DNA from 3 places in the Rothia sp. HMSC068E02 genome. Region 2 is predicted to be linked to each of the others. Evidence: riboswitches for the same ligand, from Rfam matches in the RefSeq annotation. Region 2 holds a riboswitch; each other region holds the start of a gene.
The links. A riboswitch is a leader RNA that binds a small molecule or an ion and turns the genes downstream of it on or off. The one in region 2 is predicted to bind S-adenosylmethionine.
Positions count from the first base shown of each region.

Region 1 (5,776 bases), on a different contig from region 2:
ACCCGCGGAGCTCTGCGTTGCCGCATGCACGGCGAGCGCCTGAAGGATGACCGAGCCGAGTACCGTACTGATGAGTAGCTGAATGAAGTAGGGGACCGTCAGAAACTGGCGCAGGCTAAAGCCCATGAGTCGCAGTTGGCGGGCGCACTCCTGCCACAGGTCGTACCGTCGACCCTGCCGCTGGAACTCTTCCGAGCGTTGCGTCTGAGCGTTCATCGCTTGAGCCCCTCCGCCATTGCCAGGTATGCCTCTTCCAAGGTTGCCGGTCGCGTGTACGGTTCGGTTCGTGCCCCAATGCGTGAGGCGGCAAGGCCCTCCGCCAGGATGCGGTGAGCCTCGCCCGCCTCGAACGTGGCGCGCTCGCCGTGCCAGTAGAGGGTCAGTTCCCAGCCGGATCCGCGCGGGGCAAACAGCACCGCCGCCTTATCGCCGAGGAACCCGCGGAGCGTATCAATGCCCTCGGTGGCGGTGGGGTCCACCTGAACCACGGTCGTGGCGGCAATACCTGCGTGCGCGGCAATATCCTCGAGACTGCCGCTCACAGCAACGGAGCCAGCGCCCAAAACGGTAATAGTGTGCGCCAAATCCTCGATTTCGCCCAGCAGGTGGCTCGTCAGCAGAATGGCGGCACCGTCTTCCGCGAGAGAACGGATGAGGGTACGCACGGTTAGGGCGATATCGGGGTCGAGCCCGTTGGTCGGCTCATCCAGCAGGAGCAGGGCGGGGGAGCCGAGCAGGGCGCGGGCAATATGTAGGCGCTGCTTCATGCCGCGGGAAAACTCCTGGACAGGCCGCGTTGCCGCATCGGTGAGTTCCACACGGGCTAGGGCATGCTCCACCTCGTGTCGTCGGGTCCGCCCGGAAACCCCCGCAACATCGGCGAAGAACAGCAGATTGTCGCGGGCACTAGCGCGCGGGTAGAAGCCGTTCTCCCCGCCCAGTGCGAGACCCACGTGACGGCGCGCCCGCTGCGGGTCGGCGATAGCGTCAATACCGTTCACGGTGAGGCTACCGCCGGTGGGTGTGAGCAGGGTCGAGCACATCTGCACGGTAGTCGTTTTGCCCGCACCGTTGGGGCCGAGGAGGGCATGAATCTCACCGGAACTGACGCGAAGCGACACACGGTCGACGGCGGTAAAAGCGTTTTCACCTTTGCCAAAGACGCGGCTGAGCTGCGCCGCATCAAGAACAAGAGACATGGTAGGTAACCTTCGGGTATGACCCTCTGGCCCCTATACCGGAGGGATGCTGAGCAGGATAAACGGCGTAGCGAGTTGTACCCTGCGTGAGTGTATGTGTCATTTCAGTGTACCGAAAAACCGTAGATAAAAGTGATGGGGGTTACTGTGTGGATGGTGGGTGTCCGCCTCCGCATCTCGATTGCCTCGTCCTCGGATTGCCCCGGCACCGTCGTTCGCGTTTTATGACAGACGTTAAAAAACGTCATCTTTGCAATGAAATGTCTTAAAGTACCGCGCACCCACAAAATCCTTGACCCCGCCCCGTGCCCTATGACACTCTAAATAACAGGTCAAGAGCGCCAGCGATAAGCCCCAGCTAGCTGGCCGGCAACCCTCCTCCGCGGTGGGGTGCCCTGGGTGAAGACCGGGCGGCACGCACAAGCGTGACGCAAGCGCGGGACCGATGTGACCGAAACCGGTACATCAATCGTGACAGGATTATTCGACGACGATTCCTGTACCGTCGGCATGCGGCCCCTTAAGAATCCCCAATAGGAGCCACGCATGAGCAACAACACTACCGTCCCGACTCCCGCCAACCCCGCCGGTTGGAAGTTCGAAACCCGCCAGATCCACGCAGGTCAGGCGCCGGATGCCGCAACGGGAGCTCGGGCACTACCTATCTACCAGACCACTTCCTTCGTCTTTGACAGCGCCGAGCAGGCAGCGAACCGTTTCGCCCTCGCCGAGCTGGGCCCCATTTACACTCGCCTCAACAACCCCACCCAGGAAGTCATCGAAAACCGTATCGCTTCCCTGGAAGGCGGCGTAGGCGCGCTGCTGCTGGCATCCGGTCAGGCAGCTATTACCTACGCAATCCTGAACATTGCCGGTGCAGGCGACCACGTTGTTGCTTCGCCCTCCGTGTACGGCGGCACCTACAACCTGCTCAAGTACACCCTCGCCGACCTGGGCATTGAAACCACCTTTGTTGAGGACCCGGACGACCTGGACGCATGGCGCGCCGCAGTACGCCCCAACACCAAGCTCTTCTACGGCGAGTCCGTGCCCAACCCCCGCAACGACGTGCTCGACATTGAGCCCATCGCCAAGATCGCGCACGAAAACGGCGTACCCCTGATCGTGGACAACACCGTACCCACCCCGTACCTGCTGCGCCCCATCGAGCACGGCGCAGACGTAGTCGTCCACTCCGCCACCAAGTACCTGGGCGGCCACGGCACCTCCATCGGCGGCGTGATCGTTGACTCCGGTAACTTCGACTACGGTGCAGACCCCGAGAAGTTCCCCAAGTTCAACCAGCCCGCCCCCGGCTACCACGGCCTGGTCTACGCACGCGATTTGGGTAAGGACTCCGCGTTCGGCGCGAACCTCTCCTACATCCTGAAGGCGCGCGTCTCCCTGCTGCGTGACACCGGCGCCGCAATCTCCCCGACCAACGCCTTCAACATCGGCATCGGTCTGGAGACTCTCTCCCTGCGCATCGAACGCCACATCGAGAACGCCACCAAGGTCGCCCGCTGGCTCGAAGCAAACCCGCAGGTCGAGAAGGTCATCTGGGCTGGCGTGGAATCCTCCCCCTGGTACGAGCGTGCACAAAAGTACCTGCCCAAGGGCCCCGGCGCGGTTCTCGGCTTCACCCTCAAGGACGCAACCCTGGAGCAGACCCGCGACTTCGTGGACGCCCTGAAGCTGCACTCCAACGTGGCGAACATCGGTGACGTGCGCTCGCTCGTAATTCACCCCGCCTCCACCACCCACTCCCAGCTTGCCGCTGAGGAGCTGGAGAAGATCGGCGTGTACCCGAACTTTGTGCGCCTGGCAGTTGGCATTGAGAACATTGATGATATTCTCGCCGACCTGCAGCTGGGCTTTGACACCCTCTCCTAAACGGTGATGTAACCCGCAGGTGGACCGGCAAGCTACGGCTTTTCGGTCCACCTGCGGATTCCCCGTTAGGGAGCGTTTTGTCACTGCGCGGCGCTGATGCCGCCCCACCCGTTGCTTCTTCTACCCGTAGACGAGTACCCCGCTCACACCCGGCACTACCTTGCCGGCCAAACCCAGTGAAGGGACCCCCATGACCACCCAGAGCACTAGCCAGTCCGGTACCACGCTGTCCAGTTCCAAGCAATCCGGCACTATCAACCAGCCTGTTACCGCGCCCATCCCCGTGGCGGGCACTCAGCGCGAACACCCCGAAGCGCAAGGCTACCTGCGTCAGCTGAACATCGGCGACCTGGAGCTCGAGTCCGGCGTGACCCTGCCGCAGGTCACCATCGGCTACGAAACCTGGGGCACCCTCAACGAGGCTGGCGATAACGCCATCCTGATTCTGCACGCGCTCACCGGTGACACGCATGTCTCCCGCGGCGTACCCACCCCCGACATGCCCGCCCCGCTGATTCGCGCCATCGAATCGGACGGCTGGTGGGAAGGCATCGTGGGCCCCGGCTCGGTCGTAGACACCAACCGCTACTTTGTGATTGCCCCCAATATTCTGGGCGGTTGCTACGGCTCCACCGGACCGGCAAGCATTATTCCGGAAGGCTACCCGGGTGCCGGTGAGCACTGGGGTTCCCGCTTCCCGCAGGTAACCATCCGTGATTCTGTGCGTGCTGAGGCGCACCTGGCACGTGCCCTGGGCGTGACCAGCTTCCGCTACGTGATTGGTGGTTCTCTCGGTGGCGCTCGCGCCCTGGAGTGGGCGGCAACCAATCCCGAGCTGGTGCGCGGATGCGCGGTGATTGCCTCCGGTCCTTCGGCTACGGCGGAACAGATTTCGTGGGCACACACCCAGAATATTGCGATTCGTTCGGACGCGAACTTTGCCGGTGGCGACTACTATGACGGTCCCGCGCCGCTGACCGGTCTTGCCCTGGCACGCCGTATTGCGCACACCACCTACCGCAGCCCCGCCGAGCTGGAGCACCGCTTCGGCCGCGAAGAGAACCGTGGCGAAAGCACCGTGGGCGGCTCGCTGGGTGAGCCGCGTGGCCGCTACGCCATCGAAAGCTACCTGGACCACCACGGCGCCAAGCTGGTTGAGCGCTTTGACGCGAATAGCTACCTGGCAGTGAACGAGGCACTGATTTCGCACGATGTGGCGCGTGGCCGCGGCACCCTGGCGCAGGCGCTGGCGCACACCGATTGCGAGTGGACGATTGCGGCGGTGAACACGGATCGCTTGTTCTTCCCGCACGAGTCGCACCGTCTGGCGGAGGCGCTGCCCACCCCGGTCGCCGTGGATATTATCGAGTCGAACCACGGCCATGACGGCTTCCTGATTGAGGCGAAGCAGGTGGAGAAGATTCTGGCGCGCGCCCTGGGTGTTGAAGATGAATCTGCTACCCCGAGCGAGGCGCAGCGTGAGCGTGAGGCGCTGGACTCGATGACTCGTCTGTACGGCGCTGTTACTCGCTAACTCAACCGGCACCCGAAGGCGTTTCACGCATCCTGTTGAATGTTGTTTTATCCAAACAGTGGGTGTGGGATTGTGAGGGAATGACTGGGTATTCTCAACTGTCCTTCCGCCCACCGTGAATTAACCTTCACCCTTAGGGTTATGTAATAGAATGCCGGGCGTTCGTATGATGCGAGCGTCCGGCATTTTTTCTATCTTTTTGAAGTGTGTTGTGCCAAGTCAGGGAATATTTTCCGGTTTTTCTGGCACTTTTTGAAAGCTCCGCGAGATACCGCGGAAGCAGCCTCCTGTTGCACTGGAAGGTAAGGGTTCTCAGTTTGCTTTAGACCCGCTCTAACCCCATAGCATTAACGCTGTGGTAAGTATTCAAGAGGTAGCGGAGCAGTTGGGGGTGAGCACCCACGCCCTGCGCTATTACGAAAAAGAGGGGCTCATTGCGGTGCCCCGTGATGCTCACGGAACCCGTATTTTTGATGAGGAGTCTATCTCCGCAGCACGGTTTATTGCTACCTGCCGTCAGGCCGGCATGAGTCTTGCCGACATTCGTACAATCTTGGACAATCCGGATGATCATGCACTCTCCGTTGATGTGATGGAGCGAGCCCGCCGAAAGATTGAAAACGAGATTGCGGGGTTGCAGCAGAACCTTGAGCACCTGGATCGCCGTATTCAGGAGCACCGCAGTCACCTCGATGGCACCCGCTAGATAACCGTCTAATTTTCATGCAGGTATGCACGCCGACGCCCGGTATTCCCGACGTGGGGAATACCGGGCGTATTTTTGTGCTCAGCTTTCACACTCAGCTACTCACCCCTAGTTACTGGGTATTTTCAGCCCAAAGATTTAACCCCAGGTAGCTTCCTCGGGGTTGACACCGTGCGCACGAGCGTTCTCAAAGATGACCTCCCTCAGCCACTCCGCAAGCCCAGGCGCAAGCTTCTCGTAGTGCGCCTTAAAGCGGGCATCCTCAACATAGCCGCGCGCCAGAATCGCGTGCTTGGCGGGGGTGACCTCAAAGAAGAACAGGGAGGCGCGGTGCCGCTCGGCGAGCGCGTTTGCCTCCTCGCTGCCCGGCTGCACGCCGCGGTTGAACGCCTCGACGAGGGCGTGTTCTACTTCCTCAACCTGCTGTTTGCCGTTCTGCCAGTC
Region 1 is NZ_KV812894.1:238,818-244,593, forward strand. Features, by position in the region: gene HMPREF2919_RS08290 (ABC transporter permease) at 1-216, opposite strand, end outside; gene HMPREF2919_RS08295 (ABC transporter ATP-binding protein) at 213-1,199, opposite strand; SAM riboswitch class IV at 1,530-1,642, shown strand; gene HMPREF2919_RS08300 (bifunctional o-acetylhomoserine/o-acetylserine sulfhydrylase) at 1,746-3,092, shown strand; gene HMPREF2919_RS08305 (homoserine O-acetyltransferase MetX) at 3,283-4,626, shown strand; gene HMPREF2919_RS08310 (MerR family transcriptional regulator) at 4,982-5,332, shown strand; gene HMPREF2919_RS08315 (MerR family transcriptional regulator) at 5,471-5,776, opposite strand, start outside.
Region 1: it holds a riboswitch for S-adenosylmethionine, as region 2 does, so the genes downstream of both, HMPREF2919_RS08300 (bifunctional o-acetylhomoserine/o-acetylserine sulfhydrylase) here and HMPREF2919_RS06435 (methylenetetrahydrofolate reductase) in region 2, are expected to answer to the same signal.

Region 2 (5,776 bases):
AATCAGGTAGAAGGTCGCGTAACCGATGAAAATACCCATGAAAACCTGCAGACGCATGCGCGGGTACTTTGCATTAACTTCAGCCTCGCTCAGTTGAGGCTTGGGCGCCGGAATTGCGAGCCAGCGGGGTACAGAACCCTTCTTCTTCTTTGATGAAGTGGTAGTAGTCATGCTGGAATTCTAAAAACAGCGGCTTATAAAAATGCTAATCTGATGGGAATGTTTTCAGTAGAATGTTCACTAGGGTGAACGGATATTCAGAGTGATTATTCTATTAATGCTGTTTTTATCCCGGAATTACGGGGAAGTGCTAAATCTGTGTGATGTACATCTGTCTACTGGGCAACATTGCCTCAAGTCGTGTAATGAATATAAATACTTTCTCGGTTGAGTAAGTATGTGTTTTGGTCAGACCACACTTAAAATTAGAGTAATTTATACCCTAAGTTCAAATAAAAAACCACTTGAACACCAGTGCATTGGCGCCCCAAAACAGCACAGAAAAGCCCGCCCGTACAGTGCAGAAGAAAAACCGTACGGGCGGGCCCGTTATCTATCCCCAAAAGCTCGGCATACAGTCGGTACGCATACCGGCACGAAGCCGAACAACCGCCACCTGCCGCAGGTTACCGCGAGCAAACCATCATCCGGTCAACCCGCAGCAGGCAGCGGAACCAAGAGGCGCCTCCTAGAGGGACGCGCGAATCGCCTTGGTGGCGTCCACCAGGTGACGCAGAGACTGCTTGGTCTCCTCGTAATCACGAGTCTTCAGGCCGCAGTCAGGGTTCACCCACAGGTCAGCAATGGTGCCGTAACCAATCGCAGCCTTCAGCAGGGACTCAATCTCCTCCTGCGAAGGAACACGCGGGGAGTGGATGTCCCACACGCCCGGGCCCAGACCGGAAACGAAGCTCTCCGGAATGTCAGCCAGCAGCTCCATGTGCGAACGAGCCGCCTCAATGCTGGTCACGTCAGCGTTCAGAGCGTTAATCGAGTCGATAATCTCGTTGAACTCCGAGTAGCACAGGTGGGTGTGAATCTGAGTGGAATCCTTCACGCCGCTGGTAGCCAGGCGGAAGGAGTTCACCGACCAATCCAGGTACTGCGGCTGCTCATCGCGGCGCAGGGGCAGCAGCTCGCGCAGAGCCGGCTCGTCCACCTGAATGATGCGGATGCCCGCCTCCTCCAGGTCGGCAATCTCGTCGGCAAGAGCCAGAGCCACCTGGTTAGCGGTCTCGCGGCGCGGCTGGTCGTCACGCACGAAAGACCACGCCAGAATCGTCACCGGGCCGGTGAGCATGCCCTTGACGGGCTTGTCGCTCAGCGACTGTGCGTGGGAGCTCCACGGAACGGTGAACGCCTCACCGCGCAGGCCCTCACCGTGACGCTTCACGTCACCGAACAGGATCGAGGGGCGGGTGCAACGCGAACCGTAGGACTGAACCCAGCCGTGGCGGGTGGTTGCAAAGCCGTCGAAGTTCTCGGCGAAGTACTGAACCATGTCGTTACGCTCAGCCTCACCGTGAACCAGCACGTCCAGGCCCAGCTCCTCCTGCAGTGCGATAACCGAGGCAATCTCGTCACGCAGGAAGCCGTTCAGCTCCTCAGTGGAAATCTTGCCCGCACGAGCCTCCGCACGGTGGCGGCGAATCTCAGCAGTCTGGGGGAAGGAACCGATGGTGGTGGTCGGCAGCTTCGGCAGGTTCAGGTCAGCCTGAGCCGCGCGGCGAACGTCAATGGTCGGACGGTCGAAGTCCTCGGCGGTTACAGCTGCGGCGCGGGCACGAATCTCGTCGTTGTGCTTGCGCGGGTCGGCGGCGAAGCGAGCCAGCGCCTCGTCAGCAGTCTTCAGCTCGGGCTCAACAGCGGCTTCACCCTCGGCCAGGCCACGAGCCAGCAGTGCAATCTCGGCGACCTTCTGATCGGCGAACGCCAGGCCGTCCACGGGAACCTCGGCGGGGTCTTCCAGAGCCAGGTCGTGCGGCACGTGCTGCAGGGAGGTCGAGGAGGAAACCGACACGGCACCCTCGGATGCGCCGGGCAGCGCCTCCAGGGTCTTCAGGGCGGCACGAACATCAGCACGCCACACGTTGCGGCCGTTCACAACACCGGCAACCAGGTGCACACCCGCGGCAGAAACAGACTCCAGCTCAGCCTTCGAGTACACGCCGTGCACCAGGTCAAGATGCAGAGCCTCAATGCCGGTACCCAGTAGCGCCGGCAGGTTCTCACGCAGGGAACCGTAGGGGCTGGTCACCAGAATCTGCGGGCGCTTCTCGCCTGCAGCCAGGGCACGGTAGGTGCGCTCGGCAAGCTCGGCAACCTTCGCGTTGTCGGCACGGTCCACGGTCAGGCCCGGCTCATCCAGCTGAACCCACTCAACACCGCGCTCAGCCAGCTGCTCCAGCACCTGAGCGTAAGCGGCAACGAACTCATCCAGACGGTCAACGGGGGAGAAGTCCTCAGCGGAACCCTGCTCAGCCTTAGCGCCCAGCAGCAGGGTCAGCGGGCCAACAATCTGCGGGCGAACCTTCACACCAGCCTGCTTTGCGACCTCAAGCTGCTCGTCAATAGCCTCAAGGTTCAGCTTAATCTCGGTGCCGGCACCAATCTCGGGTACCAGGTAGTGGTAGTTGGTGTCGAACCACTTGGTCATCTCCAGCGGGGGCAGGGTCTCGGTACCGCGCGCCAGTGCGAAGTAGCCGGGCAGATCCAGCAGACCGCGTGCATCCTTAGCCTCAGCCAGACGCTCGGGAACCAGGGTGAACAGGCGAACAACGTCGAGCACCTGGTCGTAGTAGGAGAAGGTTGCCGGAATCGAGTAGTTATCAGCCTTCAGGCCGGCAGCGGTCACGCGCTCGAAGTAGGTGCGCTGCACGTCAGCGGCGGTGTCCTGCAGCTCCTGCAGGGTTGCCTTGCCCTTCCAGAAAGCCTCCTGAGCCTTCTTCAGCTCACGGAAGCGGCCCACGCGGGGGTAACCAACAATGGTTGCGGCGGGGAATGCGGTGTTCGACATAGTAATTTTTCCTTTACTGGGGATAGATGTGGGAGTCAGTTCCGGTGTTTCGCCACCCAGCGGTGGGCGGTGAAACGGGGGTCGTAACTCCCGGAATATTTGTGGGGGAGATTATGGAAACGCATCCGACAAGGAGCGTTATGGGGGTTAGGCGTATTCCAGTTCGCTCAGCGGCTGAGAGAAACGGTTGCTGTATCGGGGTAGGTCCAGCTGGTCCAGAACGTCCAGCACCGCCGCATGCTCGTTGAAGGTGAAGAAGTGCAGACCCGGTGCGCCCGCATCCATCACGGTGCGGCACTGGTTCAACGCATACTCAACACCGATGCGGTGCAGCTCAGCGCTACTGGTTGCGGTCTCTAGGGCGTAGGCGAGGTCCGTCGGGACCTCCATGCCCGCCATCTGGCAGAGGTTCCGCAGGCGCTTCAGTGAGGTCACCGGCATGATGCCCGGAATAATCGGGATGTCCACACCTGCCAGGCGTGCCGAATCGACCAGGGCGCTGTAGCGTTCATCCTCAAAGAACACCTGAGTGATCGCGAAGTCCGCGCCGGCACGCTGCTTGGACAGCAGAATCTCAATGTCCTGCAGCAGGGATGCGGACTCGGGGTGCTTCTGCGGGTACGCCGCCACACCAATCGACACCTTGCCAGCTGCCAGGTGGGCGAAATCTTCGCGTTCCACGCGGCGAATGAGTTCCACCAGGTAGCGGGCGAAAGGAAGTTCAGAATCCTGACCTTCCTGAATGTCACCGCGAAGAGCCAGGAAGCCGCGCACACCCAGACCCAGGATCAGGCGCACCGCACGCTCCAGCTCATGCACCGAGTGGCCTGCACAAATCAGGTGAGCCAGCGGGGTGAGGGAGGTTTCGTGTACCATGTGGTCGAGCAGCGCCAGGGTCTTCTGGCGGCGCTTCGCGTCACCGGAGTAGGTGACCGACACGTAGTCGGGGTTGGTGCCCTCAAGCTCCGCAATGGTGTGGAGCAGCGACTCACAGCTTGCGTGTGAGCGCGGAGGGAACAGCTCAAAAGAAAGAGCCGGGTGAACTGTCGTCATAACCATCCTTCGTGTTCACCCGATAGATACGCACCGGGAGGGTGCGCGAATTCTTCTGCAGGATGCGCGCCACCGGCTTGCGGGTGCGCATCATCAAGGGGTGCCGAAGGGTATTCTTCTCTATCGGTTCTGGCGGGAGCACCTTGTCCGTACCCTGCACCGTGACGGTGGGGGATACTGGCGAGGTTGCTGCGACGTCGACGAGCCAGATCTCTCGGTCGCTCTTGATAGATAACGCTTTCACTCTACCCACTGCCTCCGAGGGGGCGCAAGGGATGCGGCGGTTGATGTCCTAATATTTCTGGACATGACATCGGGGGCGAAATATGAACTTAATATGACTGACTATGACGAAGGGTGCTGGGGGCGTTGCGGGTAGAGCTGTCGGCTGACCCCTGGATGCCTGAAAATATCACAGATACGCCTGCTTAATATTCTTGGACACGCACGAATATGTGTGTTTTATATTTCATTGAAGAGTAGAGTTAGTTAGCAAAGTACAGCCGTGCTTCATTAACTGCTCATCGAGGAGTTGTAGGGCTCAAAGATGAGTTCAATACGACTTTGTGAGCGTGGTGAGAATGAAAAAGCTATTTTCTTCTATACTCTGGTCCTTCCGCCTAGCCTGGAAAACCTGTCCTGGGACCCTAGTGAGCGTCGCCCTATCGCTAGCCGTCATAGCCTGCATTCCCCTGAGCCAGTCCCTGCTGATCGGTAATACAGTATCAGCCTTGAGCGGTTCAAATGGTGGCACAGCATGGATTTATATTGTTGCTCTTGCCCTTGTCGTTGGAATTAATATCATTGCTAAACGCTGGGTCATAAGTAACATGCTTATCCTCAAATCAAAGGTGAATTATCGGGTTCACTGCATGTTAAATAACAGGTTATCTACATTTCCGTTATCTGATATAAGTAGCACAAAATCACAGGAAGATATACGTGCTGCTAGAGAGGCAATATCGAAACAGGAATTGCAGGTTCACACCATGTCAGTTATGACACTGGTGAGTGCCTTCGCAATGGTGTTACTTCTCTGTCTTAATATCGCGAACGTCAGCATTGTGGCAGCAATTTTTGCGGCACTGTGTTCATTGCCCCTAGCCATTGCAATGGTGATTCTCGCTAAACGTGATTACGCTATCTACACCCTAATGTACGAGGATTATCGGGCAGAGAACTACTATCTAGACAATCTGATGGCTCAGAGTCGAGCCCAAGAACTTCACCTCATGAGAGCCTCCCGATTTTTCTCGCAACGCGTAGCGTCCTGGCGACGCCGGGCGGCCGGTAGGGAATTGAGCCTTGAAAGTGTTAGAGGAATCGTCTCCATGGTTGCCGGGCTACTTTGCTCTGTCTTACTCTTTGCGTCCCTGTACTTCCTTGTGGATTCAGGCGCCGATATATCGTATGTGGCCGGATCGCTGATTGGAATCATTGCCTGTGTTAACGCGACCCAAGAGGTGGGATATTCATTCGGCCAGATTATTAATGGAGCATTATCTGTTCAGCAATTCCGAAGGGTGTGCGACTCTGATACTTACGACCATGCTTCTGAGATAAAAACTTCTAACCCTAACCATGAAAATATTTCAAAAATTATATGCAAAGATGTATCCGTTCAGTATGAGGGCGCGTCGTCTTTTGCGCTTAAAGATATTAATCTTGAGCTGATGAATAATCAAATGATTGCAGTAGTTGGTGCCT
Region 2 is NZ_KV812885.1:3,435-9,210, forward strand. Features, by position in the region: gene HMPREF2919_RS06425 (MFS transporter) at 1-171, opposite strand, end outside; gene metE (5-methyltetrahydropteroyltriglutamate--homocysteine S-methyltransferase) at 689-3,016, opposite strand; gene HMPREF2919_RS06435 (methylenetetrahydrofolate reductase) at 3,164-4,069, opposite strand; SAM riboswitch class I at 4,187-4,303, opposite strand; partial or broken gene HMPREF2919_RS06440 (ATP-binding cassette domain-containing protein) at 4,720-5,776, shown strand, end outside.

Region 3 (5,776 bases), on a different contig from region 2:
GGCTTTGCGAACATTGTGACCGGTGTGCTGTTCCTGCTGGCGATTTTCATTTCGCCGCTGGTCACCATCGTTCCTTTCGAGGCGGTTGCTCCGGCGCTGGTCGTGGTCGGCTTCCTGATGATTCGCCAGGCCGTGAATATTGACTGGACCGATTGGGGTCTGGGTATTCCGGCGTTCTTGACCATTATTTTCATGCCGCTGTCGTACTCGATTGCGAACGGTATTGGTGCCGGCTTCGTGGCGTACACTTTCATTCGCCTGGTGCAGGGCCGCGGTAAGGACGTGCACTGGCTGATGTACCTGGTGTCCGCGGTGTTCGTGATCTACTTCGGTATGGGCATCATTAACGGCTGGACTAGCTAAGTCCGCTAGCCCCGATAGTTAGCCTCATTGAGAGGCGTCAACAAAGAATGGCAGAATCGTTCCGGTTTCGGAATGATTCTGCCATTTCTTTATCTGCCCACCCGCACTCAGCATGTACGAGAGGCAGGGAAAGTGACGAGACTTAGCGGACGTCTCCATCCACGTAGAACCAGGCGCCGCCCACCTTCTCAAAGCGCGACAGCTCATGCATACTGCCCTTCACCCGCTCCTCCGCAGGAACACCCGGCACCGAACGGTAATACGCAACGAACTCCACCGTACCGGACGCATCAAACGGGCCACCCGAAGCACCCAGAATATCCAGGCGATACCAGCAGATATTATCCTCCAACTCCAGCGTCGCCGGGCGAGTACTCGGATGCCAGCTCGCCAGCAAGTACGCCGCATCCCCTGTCGCAAACGCGGTAAAACGCGAGCGCATCAGCTGCTCCGGCGCGGGAGCAGTCAGCGTGCCGGAGGCGGCAAACTCGCCCAGGAACCTGCCGCAGCAGGCGCCGTACACCTCGCCGCTCGAGCAGGGGCAGCGGTCATCATGGTTAAGTTCAACCTGGTTCAGTTCAGTCATGCCACCCAGTATAAAGAACGTGCCACGTCAAGAAGGCATCGCATCAAGAAAGCACAGCGCAAAGAAACGCCCGCTCCGCCGGGGATACAAATCCTCCAGCAGAACGGGCGTTCTTGTTTTCAATCGTTAAGTTTGAGCGAACCTACACGGTGCGCTTCAGCGGCAACGCTTATTCAGCGATTGCGCGAGCCGGGGTGTCAGCAGCCGAAGGCTTGCCCACGTATGCGCCGCGGTACTTAGCAGCCGGGTGGCTGTCAGCAACCTTGGTGTGGCCCTTACCGAAGATGTTCTCACGCAGGGTGTTGCCCTCGTACTCGGTGCGGTAGCGGCCGCGCTTCTGCAGCTCGGGAACAACGTACTCGATGAAGTCCTCGAAGGAACCCGGGGAGACGTGGTACGCCAGGTTGATGCCGTCCAGGCCGCCCTCGTCGATCCAACGCTCCAGCTCGTCAGCAACCTGAACCGGGTCACCAACAATGACCTCGCCCATACCGCCGAGGGTGGTGTGCTCAGCGATGTCCTTGCGGGTCCACTTCTTGTCCTTCGCCTGCAGGGTGAAGGGGGTCAGGAAGGACTGAATCGACTCGGTCTGCACGTAGTTCAGGACCTCATCCTCGTCGAACTGGGACAGGTCAACACCGGACCATCCGCCGACAATAGCCTGTGCAGAGTCGAGGTTCACGTACTTCTTGTACTCCTCGTACTTTGCCTTTGCCTTCTCCTCGGTCTCATCCACGATGACGGAGAGCATTGCGAGGATCTTGACGTCGTCGCGGCTACGGCCCTGCTCCTCGGCAGCGGCACGGATACGGTCGGTCACAACGCGGGTCAGGTCGGGACGCAGGGCGCTGATGAACACAGCCTCAGCGTGCTTACCGGAGAACTGCTGGCCACGGCTGGATGCGCCAGCCTGGAAAATCACGGGGGTGCGCTGCGGGCTCGGCTCAGTCAGGGAGATGCCGGGTACGGAGAAGTACTTGCCCTTGTGACCAATCGGGTGGACCTTGGAGGGGTCAGCGTAGATGCCGCGCTCGCGGTCCTTGATGACTGCGCCGTCTTCCCAGGAGCCTTCCCACAGCTTGTAGCAGACGTCCAGGAACTCGTCGGCGATTTCGTAGCGCTCGTCGTGCGGAATCTGGGTGGGCAGGCCCTGGTTCTCAGCAGCCGAAGGCAGGTAAGAGGTCACAACGTTGAAGCCGACGCGGCCCTCGGTGAGGTGGTCGAGGGAGGCGTAGCGGCGAGCCAGAGTGTAGGGCTGCTCGAAAGTAGCGGCAGCAGTCACGCCGAAGCCGAGGTGCTCGGTCACTGCAGCCATTGCAGAAATCTGGGTTGCGGGATCGTTCACGGGAACCTGAGCGGCACCCTCAATGGCGGGAGCGGCAGAGTTCTTGTACACGTCGTAGATGCCGACCACGTCAGCGATGAACACGGCGTCAAACAGGCCGCGCTCAAGGGTCTTAGCCAGGTCAGTCCAGTACTTGATGGTGTTGTACTCGGTTGCGCGGGAGCGCGGGTGACGCCAGAGGTCGAAGCTCTGGTGACCAATGCAGGTCATTTCGAATGCGTTAACTACGATGCGCTTCTTCTGCTCAGCCATCGATTTTCCTTTCGCGAATGATCGGGGACGATCGGGTTAGTGCCCTGCACCCCGCGCGCCGCCTCCTTCTTGCCTTCTGCGTTCGGTGGTGGCCTTCGTGCAGGTGGCGCGTTCGCGCCGTACTTGCCTCGTAACGTTGAGGCCAGATCATCATCTGGGGCACCCCGCTACGGGAGAGGGTTGCCGCCCGGCTAGCCAGAGCTTAGCGCCGGGACTCATGATCTCGTGGTTTGAGTGTACGGGGCGCACGGGAGGGAGGTCACGTTTGTGACGAAAAAATCTTTTTGTGACGTGGAACCGAAATATTTCGTGATAAATGCGAAATATACGGTCATAGAAATTCATACGCGCCCGCCGGGTTGATTGAGGCACGCCACAGCCCATAGGGTGGGAGAAGCAAACCATCCAGAGCGACTGAGAGACCTGGCTCCACGACGTCGCAGCAACCGACACGGATTCTTCCGCCCCCGGTGCTAACGCCAGGAACGATGGAAGTGACATGACACTCAACAGTGCAGTAACTGACGTACCCACCAGTGAAAAGAACGGCCGCCGTGCCGTATCCACCGCCGCCGTCCCCTTGAGCTTTGAAGACGTCGGACAGTCTTTCCCCGTGCCCGGCGGAACCCACGAAGTTCTTCGCGGAGTCTCCTTCACCGCAGCCCCCGGCGAGATTATCTCCGTCATCGGATCCTCCGGATGCGGCAAATCCACCCTCCTGCGTGCAGCAGCAGGCCTGAACCGCATCACCGCAGGTACCGTGCGTATCGGCGAGAAGGCAGTGACCGGCCTCGACCCCCGCGTAGCTATCGGTTTCCAGGAACCGCGCCTGCTCCCCTGGCGCACCGTCGCCGACAACGTGGCGCTCGGACTGCCGCAGGGCACCAAAAAATCTGAAGGCGCAGCATCCGTAGCGAGCCTGCTCGACCTGGTCGGCCTGGGCGAATACGCAACCCACCGTCCCAAGGAAATTTCAGGCGGTATGGCTCAGCGCGTGTCCCTGGCACGAGCGCTCGCACGCAACCCCGGCGTGCTGCTGCTCGACGAGCCCTTCGGTGCTCTGGATGCGCTGACCCGCATCAACATGCAGGATTTGCTGTTGGACGTGCACCGTCAAGACCCGACCACGATTCTGCTGGTCACCCACGATGTGGAAGAGGCGCTGTACCTCTCTGACCGGGTGATTGTCCTCGGTAAGGACACCCCGGAGGCGCCCGCCACCATCCAGCGCATCGTGACCGTTGACCGTTCTCACCCGCGTGACCGCGCCGATGCAGAGATCACGGCGCTGCGTAGCGAACTGTTGGCTGAGCTCGGCGTGGAAGATAACGCCTAAAGCCGCCACGAAACGCATTTCTTACACATCACATCATCATCTTCAGAAGCGAAAAGATTTCATCATGACTTACTCCCCGTCTCGCCGTACCGCCCTCAAGTCCTTTGCCGCAGCCGCCGCTTTTGCTACTCTGCTCAGCGCCTGCGCTGGCGAAGGTTCCGGTTCCGCTAACGCCTCCGGTGCTGCCGGTGGTGGCGACCAGAACACCGTGACCATTGACTACGCGACTTACAACCCGCTGTCCCTGATTATCCGCAAGAAGGGTTGGCTTGAGACCGCCCTCGCCGCGGAGGGTAAGAAGGTTGAGTGGGTCAAGTCGGCTGGTTCGAACAAGGCGAATGAGGCGCTGCGTAGCGGCAATATTGATGTTGGCTCGACCGCCGGTTCGGCGGCGCTGCTGGCACGCGCGAACGGCTCCCCCATCAAGGTCATTAGCCTCTACTCGCAGCCGGAATGGTCGGCACTGGTGACCCGCAAGGATTCGGGCATCACCAAGGTTGCGGACCTGAAGGGTAAGACCGTTGCCGTGACCAAGGGTACCGACCCGTACTTCCTGCTGCTGCAGGCACTCAAGCAGGAGGGTATCTCTGCTTCGGACCTGACCATTCAGAACCTGCAGCACGCTGACGGCCGCACCGCCCTGGATAACGGTCAGGTCAACGCGTGGAGCGGCCTGGACCCGATCATGGCTGCCGCCGAGGTGGAAAGCGGCGACGTGCTCTTCTACCGCAACCTGAACTTCAACACCTACGGATTCCTGAACGCGACCGAGAAGTTCATTCAGTCCAACCCGACCGCCGCACAGACCATCGTGGACGTGTACGAGTACGCTCGCGCCTGGGCTAAGAAGAACCCCGAAGAGGCTGTGAAGATTGTCGAGGAGGAGTCCGGCATTAAGCACGAGACCGCCCAGGTCGTCATGGAGCGCACCCACCTGGATATCGACCCGGTTCCGGGCGCTAAGCAGGTTGAGGTTCTGAAGGGTGTCGGCCCGATCCTGGTGGAGTCCGGCGACGTTCCTTCCCAGTCCGACGTGGACAAGGCGCTGAACAGCATTGTGGACGACCAGTTCGCAAAGAAGGCTGACAGCGCAGCCGTCGAGAAGATCGCGAAGGTAGTTGAGAAGTAATGACCGCCGCAACGATTACCGCCGCCTCCAGCGCTCGCGCTGAGCGTGCCGAGAAGCGTGTCTCTTCCGTGAAGCTGCCGTCGAACCCGTTCGCCGGTAAGCAGTACCTGGGCCTGATTCTTCCCCTGGCGCTGATTGCCCTCTGGTATATTCTGAGCACGAACAGCGTGTTCACCCAGGTTCAGCTGCCCTCCCCCGACCGTGTGGTCAGCGCCGGTGTTGAGCTGGCGCAGCGCGGCGAGTTGGGCCGCCACGTGGCGATTTCTACTCAGCGTGTGCTGATTGGTTTCGGTATTGGTGCCGTGCTCGGCCTGGTGCTGGGTGCGCTGATTGGCTTGTCTGCGCCGGTGCGTCTGATTGCCGCACCGACCATTGGTGCGCTGCGTGCCGTGCCGTCCCTGGCGTGGGTTCCGCTGCTTCTGCTGTGGATCGGTATCGGTGAGAATTCCAAGGTGACCCTGGTTGCTATTGGTGCATTCTTCCCGGTGTACACCACGGTTTCTGCGGCTCTGGCGCACGTTGACCCCAAGCTTGTGGAGGCGGCACGCGCCTTCGGTCTGAAGGGTCTGCGCCTGTTCACCACGGTTCAGCTTCCCGCGGTTCTGCCGTCGGTCGTTTCGGGTCTGCGTCTGGCGCTGGCTCAGGCGTGGCTGTTCCTGGTCGCCGCTGAGCTGCTGGGTGCATCCATGGGCCTGGGTTACCTGCTGACCGACTCGCAGAACAACGGTCGCACCGACCGCCTGCTGCTGGCTATTGTGGCGCTGG
Region 3 is NZ_KV812887.1:79,086-84,861, reverse strand. Features, by position in the region: gene HMPREF2919_RS06800 (NCS2 family permease) at 1-363, shown strand, start outside; gene HMPREF2919_RS06795 (YchJ family protein) at 506-949, opposite strand; gene HMPREF2919_RS06790 (LLM class flavin-dependent oxidoreductase) at 1,119-2,546, opposite strand; SAM riboswitch class IV at 2,661-2,769, opposite strand; SAM riboswitch class I at 2,945-3,041, shown strand; gene HMPREF2919_RS06785 (ABC transporter ATP-binding protein) at 3,046-3,882, shown strand; gene HMPREF2919_RS06780 (aliphatic sulfonate ABC transporter substrate-binding protein) at 3,947-5,011, shown strand; gene HMPREF2919_RS06775 (ABC transporter permease) at 5,011-5,776, shown strand, end outside.
Region 3: it holds a riboswitch for S-adenosylmethionine, as region 2 does, so the genes downstream of both, HMPREF2919_RS06790 (LLM class flavin-dependent oxidoreductase) here and HMPREF2919_RS06435 (methylenetetrahydrofolate reductase) in region 2, are expected to answer to the same signal.